One region of the Variovorax sp. P1_H12_2 genome, then DNA from elsewhere that is predicted to be linked to it. Evidence: predicted binding sites of a transcription regulator. Region 1 holds the regulator's gene; the other holds the start of a gene.
What was found. The regulator HrcA, encoded in region 1, represses chaperone genes, less so after heat shock. The targets are predictions, from matches to a motif close to TTAGCACTCNNNNNNNNNGAGTGCTAA.
Positions count from the first base shown of each region.

Region 2: rpoH (RNA polymerase sigma factor RpoH) is a predicted target of HrcA. The motif match lies at 3,003-3,029, and genes of this name have one in related genera.

Region 1 is NZ_JBFUCI010000111.1:8,271-15,095, reverse strand. Features, by position in the region: partial or broken gene AC1D2K_RS13710 (branched-chain amino acid ABC transporter permease) at 1-230, opposite strand, end outside; gene AC1D2K_RS13705 (branched-chain amino acid ABC transporter permease) at 234-1,103, opposite strand; gene AC1D2K_RS13700 (ABC transporter ATP-binding protein) at 1,105-1,818, opposite strand; gene AC1D2K_RS13695 (ABC transporter ATP-binding protein) at 1,818-2,552, opposite strand; gene AC1D2K_RS13690 (hypothetical protein) at 2,819-3,028, opposite strand; gene AC1D2K_RS13685 (Hsp20/alpha crystallin family protein) at 3,336-3,773, shown strand; partial or broken gene AC1D2K_RS13680 (Hsp20/alpha crystallin family protein) at 3,788-4,189, shown strand; tRNA gene AC1D2K_RS13675 (tRNA-Arg) at 4,292-4,368, opposite strand; tRNA gene AC1D2K_RS13670 (tRNA-Ile) at 4,472-4,548, opposite strand; gene hrcA (heat-inducible transcriptional repressor HrcA) at 4,586-5,599, opposite strand; gene AC1D2K_RS13660 (NAD kinase) at 5,628-6,524, shown strand; gene recN (DNA repair protein RecN) at 6,526-6,825, shown strand, end outside.
Region 2 is NZ_JBFUCI010000021.1:19,517-29,565, forward strand. Features, by position in the region: gene AC1D2K_RS04290 (M16 family metallopeptidase) at 1-1,367, opposite strand, end outside; gene ftsY (signal recognition particle-docking protein FtsY) at 1,397-2,647, shown strand; partial or broken gene AC1D2K_RS04300 (Mpo1-like protein) at 2,665-2,943, shown strand; gene rpoH (RNA polymerase sigma factor RpoH) at 3,058-3,999, shown strand; gene AC1D2K_RS04310 (DNA alkylation repair protein) at 4,051-4,884, opposite strand; gene AC1D2K_RS04315 (SCO family protein) at 4,890-5,495, opposite strand; gene cyoE (heme o synthase) at 5,504-6,409, opposite strand; gene AC1D2K_RS04325 (COX15/CtaA family protein) at 6,406-7,593, opposite strand; gene AC1D2K_RS04330 (SCO family protein) at 7,601-8,326, opposite strand; gene AC1D2K_RS04335 (SURF1 family protein) at 8,268-9,062, opposite strand; gene AC1D2K_RS04340 (twin transmembrane helix small protein) at 9,099-9,320, shown strand; gene AC1D2K_RS04345 (cytochrome c oxidase subunit 3) at 9,392-10,049, opposite strand, start outside.

The DNA of each region.
Region 1 (6,825 bases):
GCGCCGATGGCGTAGAAGGCGCCGTGGCCGAGCGAGATCTGGCCGTTGTAGCCGGTGAGCATGTTGAGCCCGAGCAGCGCGATGGCATAGACCAGCGCCAGCGTGAACTGGAACACCCGGTAGTTGCTGACCAGGAAGGGCAGCGCGCAGGCCACCACGGCCAGCAGCAGCAGGCCGACCAGGCGAAGCCTGGTCGATGGCTTGCGGGTGGGCGCGTGCGGCTCGGTCATGGTTCAGACCCGCGTGACGTTGACTTTGCCGAACAGCCCCGACGGCCGGATCACCAGCACGCCGACGATCAGCACCAGCGCCACCGTCAGCTTGAGCTCGGTGCCCAGCACGGCGCCGACCAGGTTCTCGAGCACGCCGACGATGAAGCCGCCGAGCACCGCGCCGCCCGGGCTGTCGATGCCGCCGAGCAGGGCGGCGGCGAAGGCATACAGCAGGATGCCGGCCATCATGTTCGGCTCGAGGAACACGGCGGGCGCGACCATGATGCCGGCGATGGCGCCGATCGCCGCCGCCAGGCCCCAGCCCAGGGCCAGCATCCAGCCGACGCGGATGCCCACCAGCCGGCTCGAGTCCGGGTTCTGCGCCGCCGCGCGCATCGCCAGGCCGAGCGGCGTGTAGCGGAAGAAAACGAACACCAGCGCCAGCACCGCCAGCGTGATGCCGATCGAACCCAGCTCGTGCGAGGACATGAAGCGATTGCCGAACAGCGGCTCGGTCGGGAACGGGCTCGGGAAGGGCTTGATCGTGTAGCTGAAGATCCAGCCCGCGAGGCTGTTGAGGATCACCAGCAGGCCGATGAAGACGATCACGACCGAAAGAATCGGCGCGCTCTCGACCGGCCGCACGACGATGCGCTCGATCAGCACGCCGAGCACGAAGGCGACCGCCACCGTGGCGAAGAACGCCGCCCAGTACGGCATGCCGGCCTGCATCAGGCTCCAGGCGATATAGGTGGAGAACATCGCGAGTTCGCCCTGGGCGAAGTTCACCAGGTGCGTGGCCTGGTAGATCATCACCAGCGCCAGCGCCACGCTGGCATAGATGCCGCCGGTGGCGAGTCCGGAGAGCACCTGGTGCAGCAGCAGGTTCATTTCAATATCCGAGGTAGGAGCGCCGCACCGCTTCGTCGTTGCGCACGGTTTCGGCGCTGCCCGAGATCACGACGCGGCCGGTTTCGAGCAGGTAGGCATGGTCGGCCAGCCGCAGCGCCAGCGCCGCGTTCTGCTCCACCAGCAGCATGCTCACGCGTTCCCTGGCATTGATCTCGCGCAGGATCTCGAACAGCTCCTGCACGATGCGCGGCGCCAGGCCGAACGAGGGCTCGTCCAGCAGCAGCAGCCGGGGCCGCAGCATCAGGGCGCGCGAGACGGCGAGCATCTGCTGCTCGCCGCCCGAGAGGGTGCCGGCCTGCTGGAGGCGGCGCTCCCTGAGCCGCGGGAAGTGGTTGTAGATGCGTTCGAAATCGGCCGCCACCTCGGCCTTGTCGCGGCGCGTGTAGGCGCCCAGGCGCAGGTTCTCCTCGACGCTCAGCGCGACGAAGGTGCCGCGCCCGTCGGGCACGTGGGCCACGCCCAGGCGCACGATGGACTCGGTCGCGCGGCCTTCGATGCGGTGGCCGGCGAAGTGGATCTCGCCTTCGGTCTTGACCATGCCGCAGACCGCGCGCAAGGTGGTCGTCTTGCCGGCGCCGTTGGCGCCGAGGATGGTCGTGATGCCGCCTTCCTCGACGTCGAAGTCGATGCCGTGCAGCACCTGGCTCGCGCCGTACTGCGCGCGCAGTCCACGGACTTCGAGCAGGCGGGCCATCAGCCGGCGTCCCCCAGGTAGGCGCGGATCACCTCGGCGTTGGCCTGCACCTCGGCCGGCGAGCCGTCGGCGATGATGCGGCCGAAATCCAGCGCCACCACCTTGTCGGACACCCGCATCACGAGGTTCATGTGGTGCTCCACCAGCAGCATCGTGAGCTGGAGCCGCGCGCGCACTTCGCGCAGCAACGCCATCAGCCTGCCGACCTCCTCGTGGTTCAGGCCGCCGGCCGGCTCGTCGAGCAGCAGCAGCTTGGGCTGGCTCGCCAGCGCCCGGGCCAGCTCGACGCGCTTCTGGGTGCCGAAGGGCAGGTCCATCACGCGCGTGCCGGCCACGGCGCCGAGGTCGAGCAGGCCGACCAGCTGGTCGGCATGGGCTTCGAGCACCTGTTCCTCGCGCCGCACCCCCGGCAGCCGCAAGGCGTTGGCGAAGAAGCCGCTGCGGGTGCGGCAGTGGCCGCCCAGCAGGATGTTCTGCCGCACGGTCATGGTCCGGAACAGCGCGAGGTTCTGGAAGGTACGGCCGATGCCCATCGCCGCGATGCCGTGCGCCGGCGTCTCGACCAGCGAGCGGCCCTCGAACGAGATGCTGCCCTCGCTGAAGGCGTAAAGCCGCGACAGGCAGTTGAAGAGCGTGGTCTTGCCGGCGCCGTTCGGGCCGATCAGGCCGACGATGTGGCCCTCCGGCACCGAAAACGACACCTTGTCGAGCGCCGTGATGCCACCGAAACGCACGGTGACACCTTCGACGCGCAACAGATCGGCACGGTGGGCAGGCGAGGCGATGGCCGACTCCTTGCACGGTGGGGCCGCGGCCGACCTCGGCCCAGCCTGCACCCGGACTTGCGTCTAGATGCCACTGGATACAAAAGATACCGGCGTTTGAAGGATCGGAAAGCCCGGCTTTACCCTTGCCCGTGCGCAGCCGCCGCCCGCGGCTGCGCCATCGCGGGGGTCGCGACGGCGCGGGACCGGGTCGGAGGTCGGATCAGGTGCGGCGCTCAGCCCACTTGCGGTTCCGACGGCGATTCGCCCTGCGGGACGATTTCCTGTTCCTGGTCTTGCTGAACTGCCGACGCCTGTTTTCCGAAGGCGCCGCGCGCGACGCCCCGGACGAGATGCCGCGGCGCATGGTGCGTCTTCTTCAGCTGGGCCAGGGCCTCGCTGCGTGCGGGCTCGGAGGCCGGCAGGAACTTTTGCAATGAACTCATCGTGGTCGCCCCAATGAACGCCAGGCATATGAAAGCGGCCCCTGGCTTGGCCGAGGGTCGGATTATGGGCGTCCGGTTGCCCGCAGTCACAGGGCGCCCACGGCGGCGGTAATGTTGCTTGCGGCTCGCGGTTACACCTGCCGCATTGCCGACTCGCCCCAAGCGGCGCGCCAGCGCGTTCTGTGACGCCCTGAGCAAGTTTGGCCGGGTCATCCCTTGAAGTTTCGCAAGCCGATCCTAGTTTCCAATCCGGAAGCGCTGGAGACGCCTCCAGCGCCCACCTCAACCCTGAATGGAGGTATGCGCCATGTATCGATCCCTTTTTTCACGCGACATGTTCGCGGAGATGGATCGCCTGCAGCGCGAGATGCAGCAGGCCTTCGACCTCTCTCCCACCATCCGCGGCTTCGGCCGCAGCGCTTTCCCTGCTCTCAACGTCGGTGGCACGGCCAAGACGGTCGAAATCTATGTCCTGGCGCCGGGCGTCGATCCCGCGACGCTCGAGATCAACCTCGACCGAGGCATCCTCAGCATCGCCGGCGAGCGCCAGAGTGCGGCGCCGCAGCCCGGCGGCAAGGAGACGCTGCACATCAACGAGCGTTTCGAGGGCACCTTCCGCCGGGTGCTGAGCCTGCCCGACGACGCCGACCCCGAGGCGGTCGAGGCCAAGGCGCGGGACGGCGTCATCCACATCACCGTCCAGCGCCGCGCCTCCGCCTTGCCGCGACGCATCGCCATCCAATGATCGGGAGAACAGCCATGAACGACATCCAGAAGAGAAACAAGTCCTCCGACGTGGTCGCGCGCAAGGACGAGCGGCGCTACGCCGAGGCCGCCCTCACGCCCCCCGTGGACGTGATCGAGGACAGCGCCGGCATCACGCTGTACGCCGACCTGCCCGGCGTGCCGCGCGACAAGCTGCACCTGAACGTCGAATCCGATTCGCTGACGATCGAAGGGGAGATCGACATGGCGGTGCCCGAAGGGCTGCAGTCCAGCCACACCTAAGTCGGCCTCGGCCGCTTCCATCGGGTCTTCACGCTGAGCAAGGAACTCGACACCGAGAAGATCTCGGCGGAGCTGGTGCAGGGCGTGCTCAAGCTGCGGATTCCAAAGACGGAACACGCTCAACCGCGACGCATCAATGTCGACGTGACCTGAGCGCCCGGCCGCGACGAGGCGAAAGACAGGTCGCCGTCGCGCAAGAAGTCGCGCAAAAGAAAAAGGGTTAGGACGCGTGAACGTCCTAACCCTTTAAGAGAGTGGTGCGGCTGGCAGGAATTGAACCCACGACCCCTTGGTTCGTAGCCAAGTACTCTATCCAACTGAGCTACAGCCGCACAGCTTTCGATTATAGCGCCAATTTTCGGTATCTGTCGACGCATCGGTTTTTGTTTTGCAAAAGACCGAGCGCGGGAGCAGACCTGAACTTCAATGAATGCCTGGTAGGCCGTCCTGGGCTTGAACCAGGGACCAACGGATTATGAGTCCGCTGCTCTAACCAACTGAGCTAACGGCCCACGCGCCCCGGATTCTAGTGGGCCGCGACGCCGTGCCCTACTTGCGGTGGCTCAGCGCGTTGGTGACCAGCTTCGAGGTGATGTCGACAATCTGGATCATGCGCTCATACGGCATCCGCGTGGGACCGATGACCCCCAGCGTGCCGACCACCTGTCCGTCGACCTCGTAGTTCGCGCTGACGATCGACAGGTCGTCGAAGGGCACCACCTGGCTTTCGCCGCCGATGAAGATGCGCACGCCCTCCGCCTGGCTCGAGACATCCAGCAGGCGCATCAGCTGGGTCTTGTGCTCGAACAGCTCGAAGGCGCGCCGCAGGTGGCTCATGTCGCTGGAGAAGTCGGTCACCGCCAGCAGGTTGCGCTCGCCCGCGATCACGACTTCGTCCTGGGCCTCGGTCATGACCTCGGAGCTGACCTGCACGGCGGCCTGCATCAGCGCCGCGATCTCGCCGCGCAATTGCTCGACCTCGGACTGCAGGCGGTCGCGCACCTGCTCGATCGTCAAGCCGGCAAAGTGGGCATTGATGTAGTTCGACGCCTCGACCAGCTGCGACTGCGAGTAGTCGACCTCGGGGAATATCACCCGGTTCTGAACGTCGCCGTCGGGCGCGACGATGATCACCAGCAGACGGCGGTCGGCCAGCCGCAGGAACTCGATCTGCCGGAACACCGAGGCACGCCGCGGCGCCATCACCACGCCGACGAACTGCGACATGTTCGACAGCAAGTGGGCGGCGTTCGTGATCACCTTCTGCGGCTGGTCGGGCGCCAGGCTCGGCGCCGAGGCCGAGGTGAACTGCTCGTGCTGCGCGGTCAGCATGGTGTCGACYAACAGCCGATAGCCGCGGGCGGTCGGAATGCGACCCGCGGAAGTGTGGGGGCTTGCGATCAGCCCGAGCACCTCGAGGTCGGACATCACGTTGCGGATGGTCGCCGGCGACAGGTCCAGCCCCGGCGCACGGGAAAGCGTGCGCGATCCCACGGGCTGCCCGTCGGCGATGTAGCGCTCGACGAGAGTCTTCAGCAGCAACTTGGCACGGTCGTCCAGCATCGAATGATTTTAATGTTGTAATTTGTGAATGAGCTCCCGCTTTCGGCATGTCGCACTGATCGGTAAATACCAGGCCTCCGGCGCCCGGGCGCAATGCGGCGCGCAGGACGACATCATGGAAGGCATCGGCGCCTTCCTCGAATCGCAGGGCTGCAAGGTGTTCGTCGAGAAGTCGCAATCCGACGCCGTCGAAACCGGCCCCTATCCCGCGCTGACGGTGGAAGAAATCGGCCAGCAGTGCGAGCTCGGCCTGGTGGTCGGCGGCGACGGCACCATGCTCGGCATCGGTCGCCAGCTCGCGCCGCACGACGTGCCGCTGATCGGCATCAACCGCGGCCGGCTCGGCTTCATCACCGACATCTCGCTCGACAACTACCAGGCGACGCTGATCCCGATGCTGGCCGGCGACTACGAGGAAGACCTGCGCACGCTGATGAAGGCGCGGGTGATGCGCGGCGACGAATCGGTGTTCGACACCCTGGCAATGAACGACGTGGTGGTCAATCGCGGCGCCACCTCGGGCATGGTCGAGCTGCGGGTCACGGTGGGCGCCCATTTCGTCGCCAACCAGCGCGCCGACGGCATGATCATCGCGACCCCCACCGGATCGACCGCCTATGCGCTGTCGGCCGGCGGGCCGCTGCTGCATCCCGCGGTGCGGGGCTGGGTGCTGGTGCCGATCGCGCCGCACACGCTGTCGAACCGGCCGCTGCTGCTGCCGGACGCGGACGAGGTCACGATCGAACTGGTCGGCGGGCGCGACGCCAGCGCCAATTTCGACATGCAATCGCTGGCCACGCTGGCCATCGGCGACAAGGTGATGGTGCGCCGCTCCGACTACCGGGTGCGCTTCCTGCATCCCAAGGGCTGGAGCTACTTCGACACCTTGCGCCGCAAACTGCACTGGAACGAAGGGGGATCTTGAGATGGCGTTGAGGCGCATTGCGCTGCGGGATTTCGTGATCGTGCATGCGCTCGAGCTCGATCTGGCCGGCGGCTTCACGGTGCTCACCGGCGAGACCGGTGCCGGCAAGTCCATCCTGATCGACGCGCTGCAGCTGGCGCTCGGCAACCGGGCCGATGCCGGCGCGGTGCGCGAAGGCGCCGAGCGGCTGGACGTGAGCGTCGAATTCGACACCGACCCGGGCCTGGCCGACTGGCTGGAGGAAGGCGGCTTCGAGGGCGGTGATGTCCTGCTGCTGCGCCGCACGGTCGACCTCCAGGGC
Region 2 (10,049 bases), on a different contig from region 1:
TTCGCCGCCACCGCCTGCACCTGCTCGGCCGTGACCGCCTGGAGCCGGGCGATGATCCGTTCGCTGGCGTCCAGCGGCAGGCCCTGCACCCAGTTGCTGCCGAGCTCGCGCGCCTGCGCCATCACCGAATCGAGCTTGTAGGTTTCGCTGGCCACCCACTGGGTCTTGACGCGGGCGAGTTCGGCCGCGCCGACGCCTTGGCGCGCCACCTTCGCGACCTCCGCGCGCAGCGCGGCCTCCACCGCCTCGGGGGTCTTGCCCGCCGCCGGGACGCCGTCGAGCACGAACAGCTGCGGCCCGCGGCCGACGAAGCCCCCGTAGGCACCGGCCGAATCGGCCACGCGGTCCGGCCCCTGCGTCAGCGCGCGGTCGAGCCGCGCGCCGGGATAGCCGTCGAGCAGGGCCGACAGCACCACCAGCGCATAGGCGTCGCTTTCCGCGGCGCTGTCGAAGGTGTCGCCGGTCCCGATCTGCGGCGTGCGAAACGCCAGCGACACGTAGGCCTGCTCGGCCGGCGCCTTGAATTCGACGCGGCGCACGCCGCGCTGCGCGGGCTCGGTGCGCGGCTTGCGCTGCGGCACGGCACGCGCCGGGATCGAGCCGTAGTACTTCTCGGCCAGGGCTCGCACCTTGGCGACATCGACGTCGCCCGCGACGACGATCGCCGCGTTGGATGGAACGTACCAGGCCTGGAAGAAAGCGCGGGCGTCGGCCGGCGTCATCGACTCCAGGTCGCTCATCCAGCCGACCACCGGACGGTGGTACGGCGAGGCGGTGAAGATCGCGGCGTTCTGCTGCTCGCCGAGCAGCGCGCGCGGCTGGTCGTCGGTGCGCATGCGGCGCTCCTCCTTGACGACCTCGATCTCGCGCTTGAACTCGTCGTCGGGCCACTGGTTGCTGGCGAAGCGGTCGGATTCCAGCTTCATGACCTGCTCCAGCTGCTCCGCCGGGATCTGCTGGTAGTAGCCGGTGTAGTCGCGGGTGGTGAAGGCGTTCTCGCGCCCGCCCAACGCGGCCACGCGGCGCGAGAACTCGCCGGGCTTCAGGTTCTTGCTGCCCTTGAACATCATGTGCTCGAGCACGTGCGCGACGCCCGAGGTGCCGTCGACCTCGTCCATCGATCCGACCCGGACCCAGAGCATCTGGACCGCGGTCGGGGCCCGCCGGTCGGGCTTGACGATCAGGGTCATGCCATTGGAGAGCGTGAACTGCTGGGCCGGGACCGGCGCTGTGGCGGCGGTCGCAGTGGTGGCGGGATCGGCAGGCGCGGGGGCGTTCTGGGCCAGGGCGGGCAGGCCAGCCAGCGCCATCAGCACCGAAGCCAGCACCGCACCCGACGCAGCGCGGCGTGGCAAGGGGTGTTTCATAGAATGGCTCGGATTGTAAAAAGCGCCCAATGTTCAGTTTCTTCAAGAAAAAACCTGCGGCCGAGAGCCCGGCGCCGGTTCCCGAGCCTGCGGCCCCGCCGGCCGAAATGCCTGCGGCAGCCCCGAAATCGGTCTTTTCGCCCTCCAGCTGGTTCGGCGGCAAGCCGGCGGCTGCGCCGGCACCCGTGGCGGCACCTGCACCTGCACCTGCGCCTTCGCCTTCGCCTTCGCCTGCACCTGCAGCGGCACCCGTGACCGCGCCAGCGCCGACGCCAACGCCGATGGCCCCCGCCCCTGCACCGGTGGAAGTGCCGGCCCCCCCCCCTCCTCCCGCATCGGCGCCGCTTCCGGCGCCGGCCCCGACACCTGCGCCCCCGCCCGAGCGCAGCGGCTGGCTCGGCAAGCTGCGCAATGGCCTGCGCAAGACCGGCAACAGCATCACCGCCGCCTTCGTCAACGCGCAGATCGACGATGCGCTCTACGAGGAACTGGAGGAGGCGCTGCTGATGGCCGATACCGGCGTCAAGGCCACCGAGCACCTGCTTGAGGACCTGCGCCGCCGCGTCAAGAGCCAGATGGCGACCGACGCCGCGCAGGTCAAGCTGCTGCTGGCCGACGCGATCACCGACCTGCTGCGGCCGCTCGAGAAATCGCTGGTGATCGGCGAGCACACGCCGACCGTGATCATGGTCGCCGGCGTCAATGGCGCCGGCAAGACCACCTCGATCGGCAAGCTCACCAAGCACCTGGCCAACGAAGGTGCCTCGGTGCTGCTGGCCGCGGCCGACACGTTCCGGGCCGCGGCGCGCGAGCAATTGCTGGTCTGGGCCGACCGCAACACGGTCGAGATCGTGAGCCAGGAAGGCGGCGACCCGGCCGCCGTGAGCTTCGACGCGGTCAACGCCGGCAAGGCGCGCGGCAAGGACGTGGTGCTGGTCGACACCGCCGGCCGGCTGCCGACCCAGATCCACCTGATGGACGAACTCAAGAAGATCAAGCGGGTCGTCAACCGGGCCGACCCCACGGCGCCGCACGAGGTCCTGCTGGTGATCGACGGCAACACCGGCCAGAACGCGCTGGCGCAGGTCAAGTCCTTCGACGAGGCGCTGGGCCTGACCGGGCTGGTCGTGACCAAGCTCGACGGCACCGCCAAGGGCGGCGTGCTGTGCGCGATCGCGCGCGAACGGCCGATCCCGGTCTATTTCATCGGCGTCGGCGAGAAGCTCGAGGACCTGGAAACCTTCGACGCCCGCGAATTCGCCCAGGCATTGCTCGGATAGCGCGCCAGCGGCCTTCGGTGGCGGCCAGCCTGGTCTATTACGCGACGCTGCGCTCCCCGGCCTTCCTCGCGACCATGCTGGTCGGCACGGTCGCCCTGCTGGCGCTGGTGCACGCGATGGGCGATCTTGTTTTGCCGGTGTCCGCCGTCATCTTCGTGGTGGCCTGGATCTTCCAGTTCATCGGCCACAAGATCGAAGGCCGGAAACCTTCCTTCTTCGAGGACATCCAATACCTCTGGGTCGGCCCGCTGTTCGTACTGTCCAGGCTTTTCGAGCGTCTCGGCCTCCGCTGGTAGGCCTGGAGGCTTGTGGCCCAGGCTATCGACCCCATAGAAAATAAGGGGGAACCCTTGCCTTAGCACTCCCTCTAACCGAGTGCTAATATGGCCATGAAAGAAGGAGTTTCCCGAATGACAACACTGTCTGGAGCCTCTGCCAACCAGCTCGCCGTCGCCAATCCCTGGTCGATGGTGCCGCCGCTGGGTAACTTGGACGCCTACATCTCGGCAGCCAACCGCCTGCCTTTGCTGACGCTCGAAGAGGAGCAGGGCTTCGCGCGCAAACTGCGCGACGACAACGACCTCGAAGCCGCCGGTGCGCTCATCTTGTCGCATCTGCGCCTTGTCGTCTCTATTTCCCGCCAATACCTGGGTTATGGCCTGCCGCACGGCGACCTGATCCAGGAAGGCAATGTCGGCCTCATGAAGGCCGTYAAGCGCTTCGATCCCGACCAGGGCGTCCGGCTGGTGAGCTACGCCATGCACTGGATCAAGGCCGAGATCCACGAGTACATCCTGAAGAACTGGCGCATGGTCAAGGTCGCGACGACCAAGGCCCAGCGCAAACTGTTCTTCAACCTGCGCTCGATGAAGCAGGGTTTCAAGGCCGATTCGGCCGCCGCCGACGGTGGCACCCACCGCGAGACGCTGAGCCCGGACGAGGTTTCGCAGATGGCCACGCGGCTGAACGTGAAGCCCGAGGAAGTGCTCGAGATGGAAACCCGGCTCTCGGGCGGCGACGTGCTGCTCGATCCGAGCCCGTCCGACGACGGCGACGACGGCTTCGGCCCGATCGCCTATCTGGCCGACGCCACGCAGGAGCCAACCGCACAGCTCGAATCGCGGCAGCGCGACCGGCTGTCGACCGACGGCATCTCGACCGCGCTGGAAGCCCTGGACGAGCGCAGCCGCCGCATCGTCGAGGAGCGCTGGCTCAAGGTCAACGACGACGGCTCGGGCGGAATGACGCTGCACGACCTGGCTGCGGTCTACGGCGTGAGCGCCGAGCGCATTCGCCAGATCGAGGTGGCAGCGATGAAGAAAATGAAGAAGGCCTTGGCCGAATACGCCTGAAGCGCCCTTCTCCCTCGCATCAAGCCCGGCCCCGTGCCGGGCTTTTCTTTTTCAGGCCGCCTCGGGCGCCCGCTTCGCCAGCGTCCTCGACGCCCGACGCACGATGTAGCCGGTTTCGGCCGAGTCGCTCTCGGCCAGCCAACGGTCGCAGGTGGCTTCGACCCAGTCCGGTTGCGTGCGGCTCGCGTCGTTGAGCCAGTTGGCGACCGAGTTCTGGACATAGCGGCTGGGGTCCGACCTGAGCGGCTCCAGCAGCGGCAGGCCGAGCCAGGGCTCGGCCTTGAGGCGCTCGATCTGGGCGCACCAGACGCCGCGCGGCCGAGTCAGTTCGCTGGCGAAGCGGCGAATGTTCGGGTCCGGGTCCGCCGTCCAGGGCTGCAACCGCTCCAGGGCCTCGTCGAGCGAGCGGATGGTCGCGTCGCGCACCGCCATCCACGCCATCTCGCGCACGCCGAAATGCGGATCGGCCGCAAAGCGCCGGGTGGCCTCCAGTTGCCCGGCCAGCGACAGGCCCGACATCGGGATCCACTGCGTCGCCCAGCAACGCGCCACGTCGCTCGGATGGGTGGCCAGCCGATGGGCCACCGCGTCGCGCTCGGGATGCGCGGCCGTGAGGTCGTAGAGCGCCCGCGCGATGTGGCCGTGGCGCTRCATCGGCTTGAAGGCTGCCAGCATTGCGAAGGTGTCGCCCAGGCGTTCGCTGGCCGCATCGAGCCCGATCTGCGCGGCCACGCTGCGCGCCAGCCTCGGCAGCTCCAGCGCCATGAATTCGTTGAGATTGACGGTCTCGAGCAGGCCGTCGTTGAGTGCCTCCAGCACCTCGGGCGGGATCAGCGCCATGCGGAAGGCGCCCTTGCGCTGCAGCAAGTGATCGACCGAGGCCACGGCGCTCAGGACTTGAGCAGGGCCTGGAGGTCCGCCACCATCGGCGCCACGCCGGCGCCATAGCGCGCGTAGAGCCGCAGCCGGCCCTGCGGGTCGTAGACGAAGCTGGCCGCCGAGTGGTCCATCGAATAGCTCGTCGGGGTCTTGCCGTCGACCTTCTTGAAGTAGACCTTGAAGTCCTTCGCGAGCGCCGCGAGCTGGTCGGGCGTCGGGATCAAGGCGACGAAGGAAGGGTCGAAGGCGCCCATGTAGGCCTTCATCACTTCCGGCGTGTCGCGCGCCGGGTCCACGGTGACGAACAGCACCTGCAGCTTGTCGCCATTGGCACCCAATTGCTGCTTGACCTGCGCCATCTCGCTCATGGTGGTCGGGCAGACATCCGGGCACTGGGCATAGCCGAAGAACAGCACCACCGCCTTGCCCTTGAAGTCGGCCAGCGTGCGAGTCTTGCCGTCGGCATCGGCCAGCGAGAAATCCCTGGCGTAGTCGGCGCCCGTGATATCGATCGCATGGAAGCTGGGCTTGGCTTCGGAGCAACCCGCGAGCTGGACGCCCGCGAACGCGGCGACGCCGGTCCAGGCCAGGGTTTGGAGCAATTGCCGCTTGTTCATGGGTTCGATCATCGGAGGTAGTGGTCGACCAGCAGCGCGGCGAACAGCACGCTCAGGTGGATCAGCGAAAAGCGGAAGGTCTTGCGTGCGAGCGCGTCGGAATAGTGGCGCCACAGCGCGAAGGCATAGCCGGTGAAGCCGATGCTGACGCCGATCGCGACCACCAGGTAGAGCCAGCCGCTCATGCCGTAGATGAAGGGCATCAGGCAGGCAGCGAACAGGATGAAGGTGTAGAGCAGCACCTGAAGCCGCGTGAACTCATTGCCGTGGGTCACGGGCAGCATCGGCAGTCCCGCCTTGCGGTAGTCCTCGACCCGGTAGAGGGCCAGGGCCCAGAAGTGCGGCGGCGTCCACAGGAAGATGATCAGGAACAGGATCAGCGCCTCGGGGCCGACGTCGCCGGTCATCGCGGCCCAGCCCAGGACCGGCGGCATCGCGCCCGAGGCGCCGCCGATCACGATGTTCTGCGGCGTCAGCGGCTTCAGGATCACGGTGTAGATCACCGCGTAGCCGACGAAGGTCGCGAAGGTCAGCCACATGGTCAGCGGGTTGACCGTGAACCACAGCAGGGCCGAGCCCGCCGCGCACAGCGCCGCCGAGAAGCTCAGCGCCTGCCGGTCGCTGAGCTGGCCGCGGGCCGTCGGCCGCCAGGCGGTGCGCTTCATCTTGGCATCGATGCCCTTCTCGACCAGGCAATTGAAGGCCGCCGCCGCACCGGCGACCAGCCAGATGCCGAGGCAGGCCAGCGCGCCCTGCTGCAGGTCGGCCAAGGTCGGCACGCCGGGGACCGCGAGCACCATGCCGATCAGGGCACAGAAGACGATCAGTTGCACCACGCGCGGCTTCGTCAGCGCATAGAACTGGCGCAGCACGCTGGCGGTGGTCGGGACGGGAACAGACACGGGGGCGCTCATCGGGCCACCTCCATTTTGGGAACACGGGCGCCGGCGCCGGCCGCACTGCGGGCGCCCTCGCGACGGCTTTCGCACAAGGTCCAGGTCAGCACCACCGCGAGCGCCGCGGCGCCGCCGGTGTGCAGCAGTGCCGCCGCGAGCGGCCAACCGAGCAGCACGTTGCCGAGGCCGCTGGCGAGTTGCAGCAGCGCCAGCACAGCGAGCCAGCGCGCCTGGGCGCGCAGCGGCTCGATGCGATACAGACGCCAGGCCAGCAGGCCGATGGCGGCGAACACGAGGTAGGCCATCAGGCGGTGCGCGTAGTGGATGGCGGTGAGCGCGGCAAAGTCGATCGGGGCGCCGGCGGTGGTCTCGCCGAGATGGCGCCAGATCTCGAAGCCCTGGGCGAAGTCCATGGGCGGCCACCAGCTGCCCTGGCAGGTCGGGAACTGGGTGCAGGCCAGCACGGCATAGTTGGTGCTGACCCAGCCGCCCAGGGCGATCTGCAGGCCCAGCAGCGCGGTGGTGGCGATCAGCAGCGTGCGCAACGCCGACGGCAGGGCCGTGGGCAGGCGCTGCAGCGCCGCCTGCTGGTAGCGCACGGCCTGGATGCAGAGCAGCGCCAGCAGCGCCACGGCGCCCAGCAGGTGCAGCGTGACGATGGCGGGGAAGAGCTTCCAGGTCACGGTCATCGCGCCGAAGGCACCCTGCAGGCAGACCCAGGCCAGCGTGGCGGCGGGCCACCAGGCGCTCAGCGCGCGCTCGCCGCGGTGGTCGGGCAGGCGCTGCCGCCGGCGTGCGACCCAGGTCGCGATCGCCAGCACCAGGATCAGGAAGCCGACCCCGGTGGCCAGGTAGCGATGGACCATCTCGACCCAGGCCTTGCTGTGGGTCACCGGCCCGGTCGGCTGCGCGGCTTGCGCCATCGCGATGTCGTGGCGCGCGCCGAGCGGGCTGGCGTTGCCGTAGCAGCCGGGCCAGTCGGGGCAGCCCAGGCCCGAGTCGCTCAGCCGGGTGAAGGCGCCGAACAGCGTCAGGTCGAAGGTCAGGAACAAGGCGAGCACGGTCAAGGCATGCAGCCGGCGCGCGGCACCGGCGCCCGCGTTGCGCCGCCAGACCCAGATCAAGGGCCCCAGGGCCAGCAGCACGCCGACCGCCAGCAGCCAGGCGATCGGCTTGAGGTCGTAGAGCGAGGTCGTGTCCATGGCGGGATCAGCGGCCTGCGTCGTCCCAGGACGAGGAGGCGCGCAGCAGCCGGTCGAGGTCGCGCTTGCCGCGGCTGGCGCCGGCGGCGTCCATGCGGGCCGGAAAGCGCATCATCAGGTTGCCCAGCGGGTCCACCACGAAGAGGTGTTCCGCCGGCGCGTGGCCCGCGCTCGCGGGCAGCCACTTCGCGATCTCGGCGGCCGGCAGGCGCAGCACGGTCGCGCCGCGCAGGCCGTTGGCCAGGCGTTCGGGCAGCGGTTGCGCATCGCTGACCAGCCAGACGCGGTCGAGCCGGTCTTTTTCGCGCCCCAGGCTCTCGCGCAGTTGGCGCTGCAGATAGAGCTGCTGTTCGCACAGGGCGTCACAGGCCGCATCGGCCACGGTCAGCAGCAGCCACTGGCCCTTGAGCGACGGCAGCCGGACCGTCTTGCCGTCCGGCTGCGTGCCCTCGATGTTCGGCAGCGGCCGCTGCGGATCGATCAGCTCGCCGTAGACGCTGCGGCCCTCGGGACGCACCACGTAGTAGGTGAAATAGGAGGCGACCACCGGTGCCGCGCAGCACAGCAGCACGAAGATCATCTTCCAGCGGCCCTGGACCGTGCGCCGGCCTTCGGCGCCCGCGAGCGCCTGGCGCGGCGACGGCATCGAGTGGACGGTCAGGCCGAGCGGCTCGTCAGCCACGGCGGGCAAGGCGTGCGCGGCGGAAGGGGGCGATGAATTGAAACCAGACATAGAGGAATACCACGAGGGCCGAGAGGCCGAACCACTGGAATGCATAACCGTAGTGCTTTTCGACACCCAGCGCAGGGGCCGGCCAGTCGCGCTGCAAGCCCTCGGACGCCGAGCCGGTCTGCTGCAGGGAGACATCGGTCCGCAGGGGCAGACCGGTTTCGGCGCGGAACGCTTCAAGACCGAGATTCTGCCGGATGAGCGAAGACCCCGCGGGCGCTGGCGTCGTCGCGGCGGAATCGGCCTTGCCCAGTTCCAGCAGATGAGCCGGCGGCGGCGCGATCCTGGCGGTCACTTCGACCAGGCCGGCCGGCGTCTCGATCGCCTCGAGCCGGGTCCGGTCGGTGAAGTTGCGCTGGATCCAGCCGCGCTGGATCAGCAGGGTCTGGTCGCTGCCTTCGAGCGCGAAGGGCGTCAGCACGTAGAAGCCGGGCACGCCATGCATCTGGCGGTTGTCGAGGTAGACCGTGTGCGGCGCCAGCCAGAGTCCGTGCAGCCGAACCGGCCGGTGCATCTGGGCGGCCGCATCGCCGAGCGCCAGGAAGGCCTCCTGGTCGAGCGGCGGCAGGTTGTTCTGGGCGTCGATCTCGGCCTGCAGCGCTTCTTTCTGCGCCGCCCGCGACAGCTGCCAGCGACCCAGCGAGACCGTGGCCGCGAGGGTCAGCAAGGCGACAGCGGTGACGAGCCAGAAGCGGCCGGTGCGCGGGCCGCGAACCGTGTCCGGGACATCCGCGTTCAAGGCCGCGGGCGGCGCCGACGGCCGATAATGTGGGTCATGAAATACCTTGTCGCCCTCGCCTTCCTGGGCATCCTGGGCAGTCTCGCGGTGGCGCTGTTCTTCATGTTGAGGGACGGGCGCGAGGGCCGCGCCAAGAGCAGCGGCATGGCGCGCGCGCTCACGGTTCGGATCGGACTTTCGGTCGTTTTGTTCCTCTGCGTCCTGCTGGCGTGGAAATTCGGCTACATCCAGCCGGGGGGCCTCCCGATCGGCAAGTAGGTGATGCTCGTTCCACGAAATCCATGAAAAAAGCGCCTCGCGGCGCTTTCTTTTTTTGCCGTCGCTGAAGCTCAAAGCCAATAGACCAGGAAGTACAGGCCGAGCCACACGACGTCGACGAAGTGCCAGTACCAGGCGGCGCCCTCGAAACCGAAGTGCCGCTCGGGCGTGAAGTGGCCGCTGCGCAGGCGCAGCGTGATGAAGAACAGCATCAGCATGCCGATGAACACGTGCAGACCGTGGAAGCCCGTGAGCATGAAGAAGGTCGATCCGTAGGCGCCGGAGCTGAGCTTGAGGTTCAGCTCGGTGTAGAGGTGGTAGTACTCGTAGCCCTGGACGCTCAGGAAGCTGAAGCCCAGCAGCACGGTCAGCCACATGAAGCGAATGGTCTGCGCACGATGGCCGGCACGCAGCGCGTGGTGGGCGATCGTCAGCGTGACGCCGGAGCTCAGCAGCAGCGCGGTGTTGATGGTCGGCAGCCAGAACGGGCCGACGGTCTGGAAGGGCTCGACGATGCCGGCCGGCGAACCGGTCACGCCGACCGCCGCCGTGGGCCACACGGCCTTGAAGTCGGGCCACAGCAGCGCGTTGTCGAGGCTGCCCAGCGCGGGCAGCGCATGCGTGCGCGCCCACCACAGTGCGGTGAAGAAGGCGCCGAAGAACATCACTTCGGAGAAGATGAACCAGCTCATGCTCCAGCGGAACGAGAGGTCGACCTTGTGGCCGTAC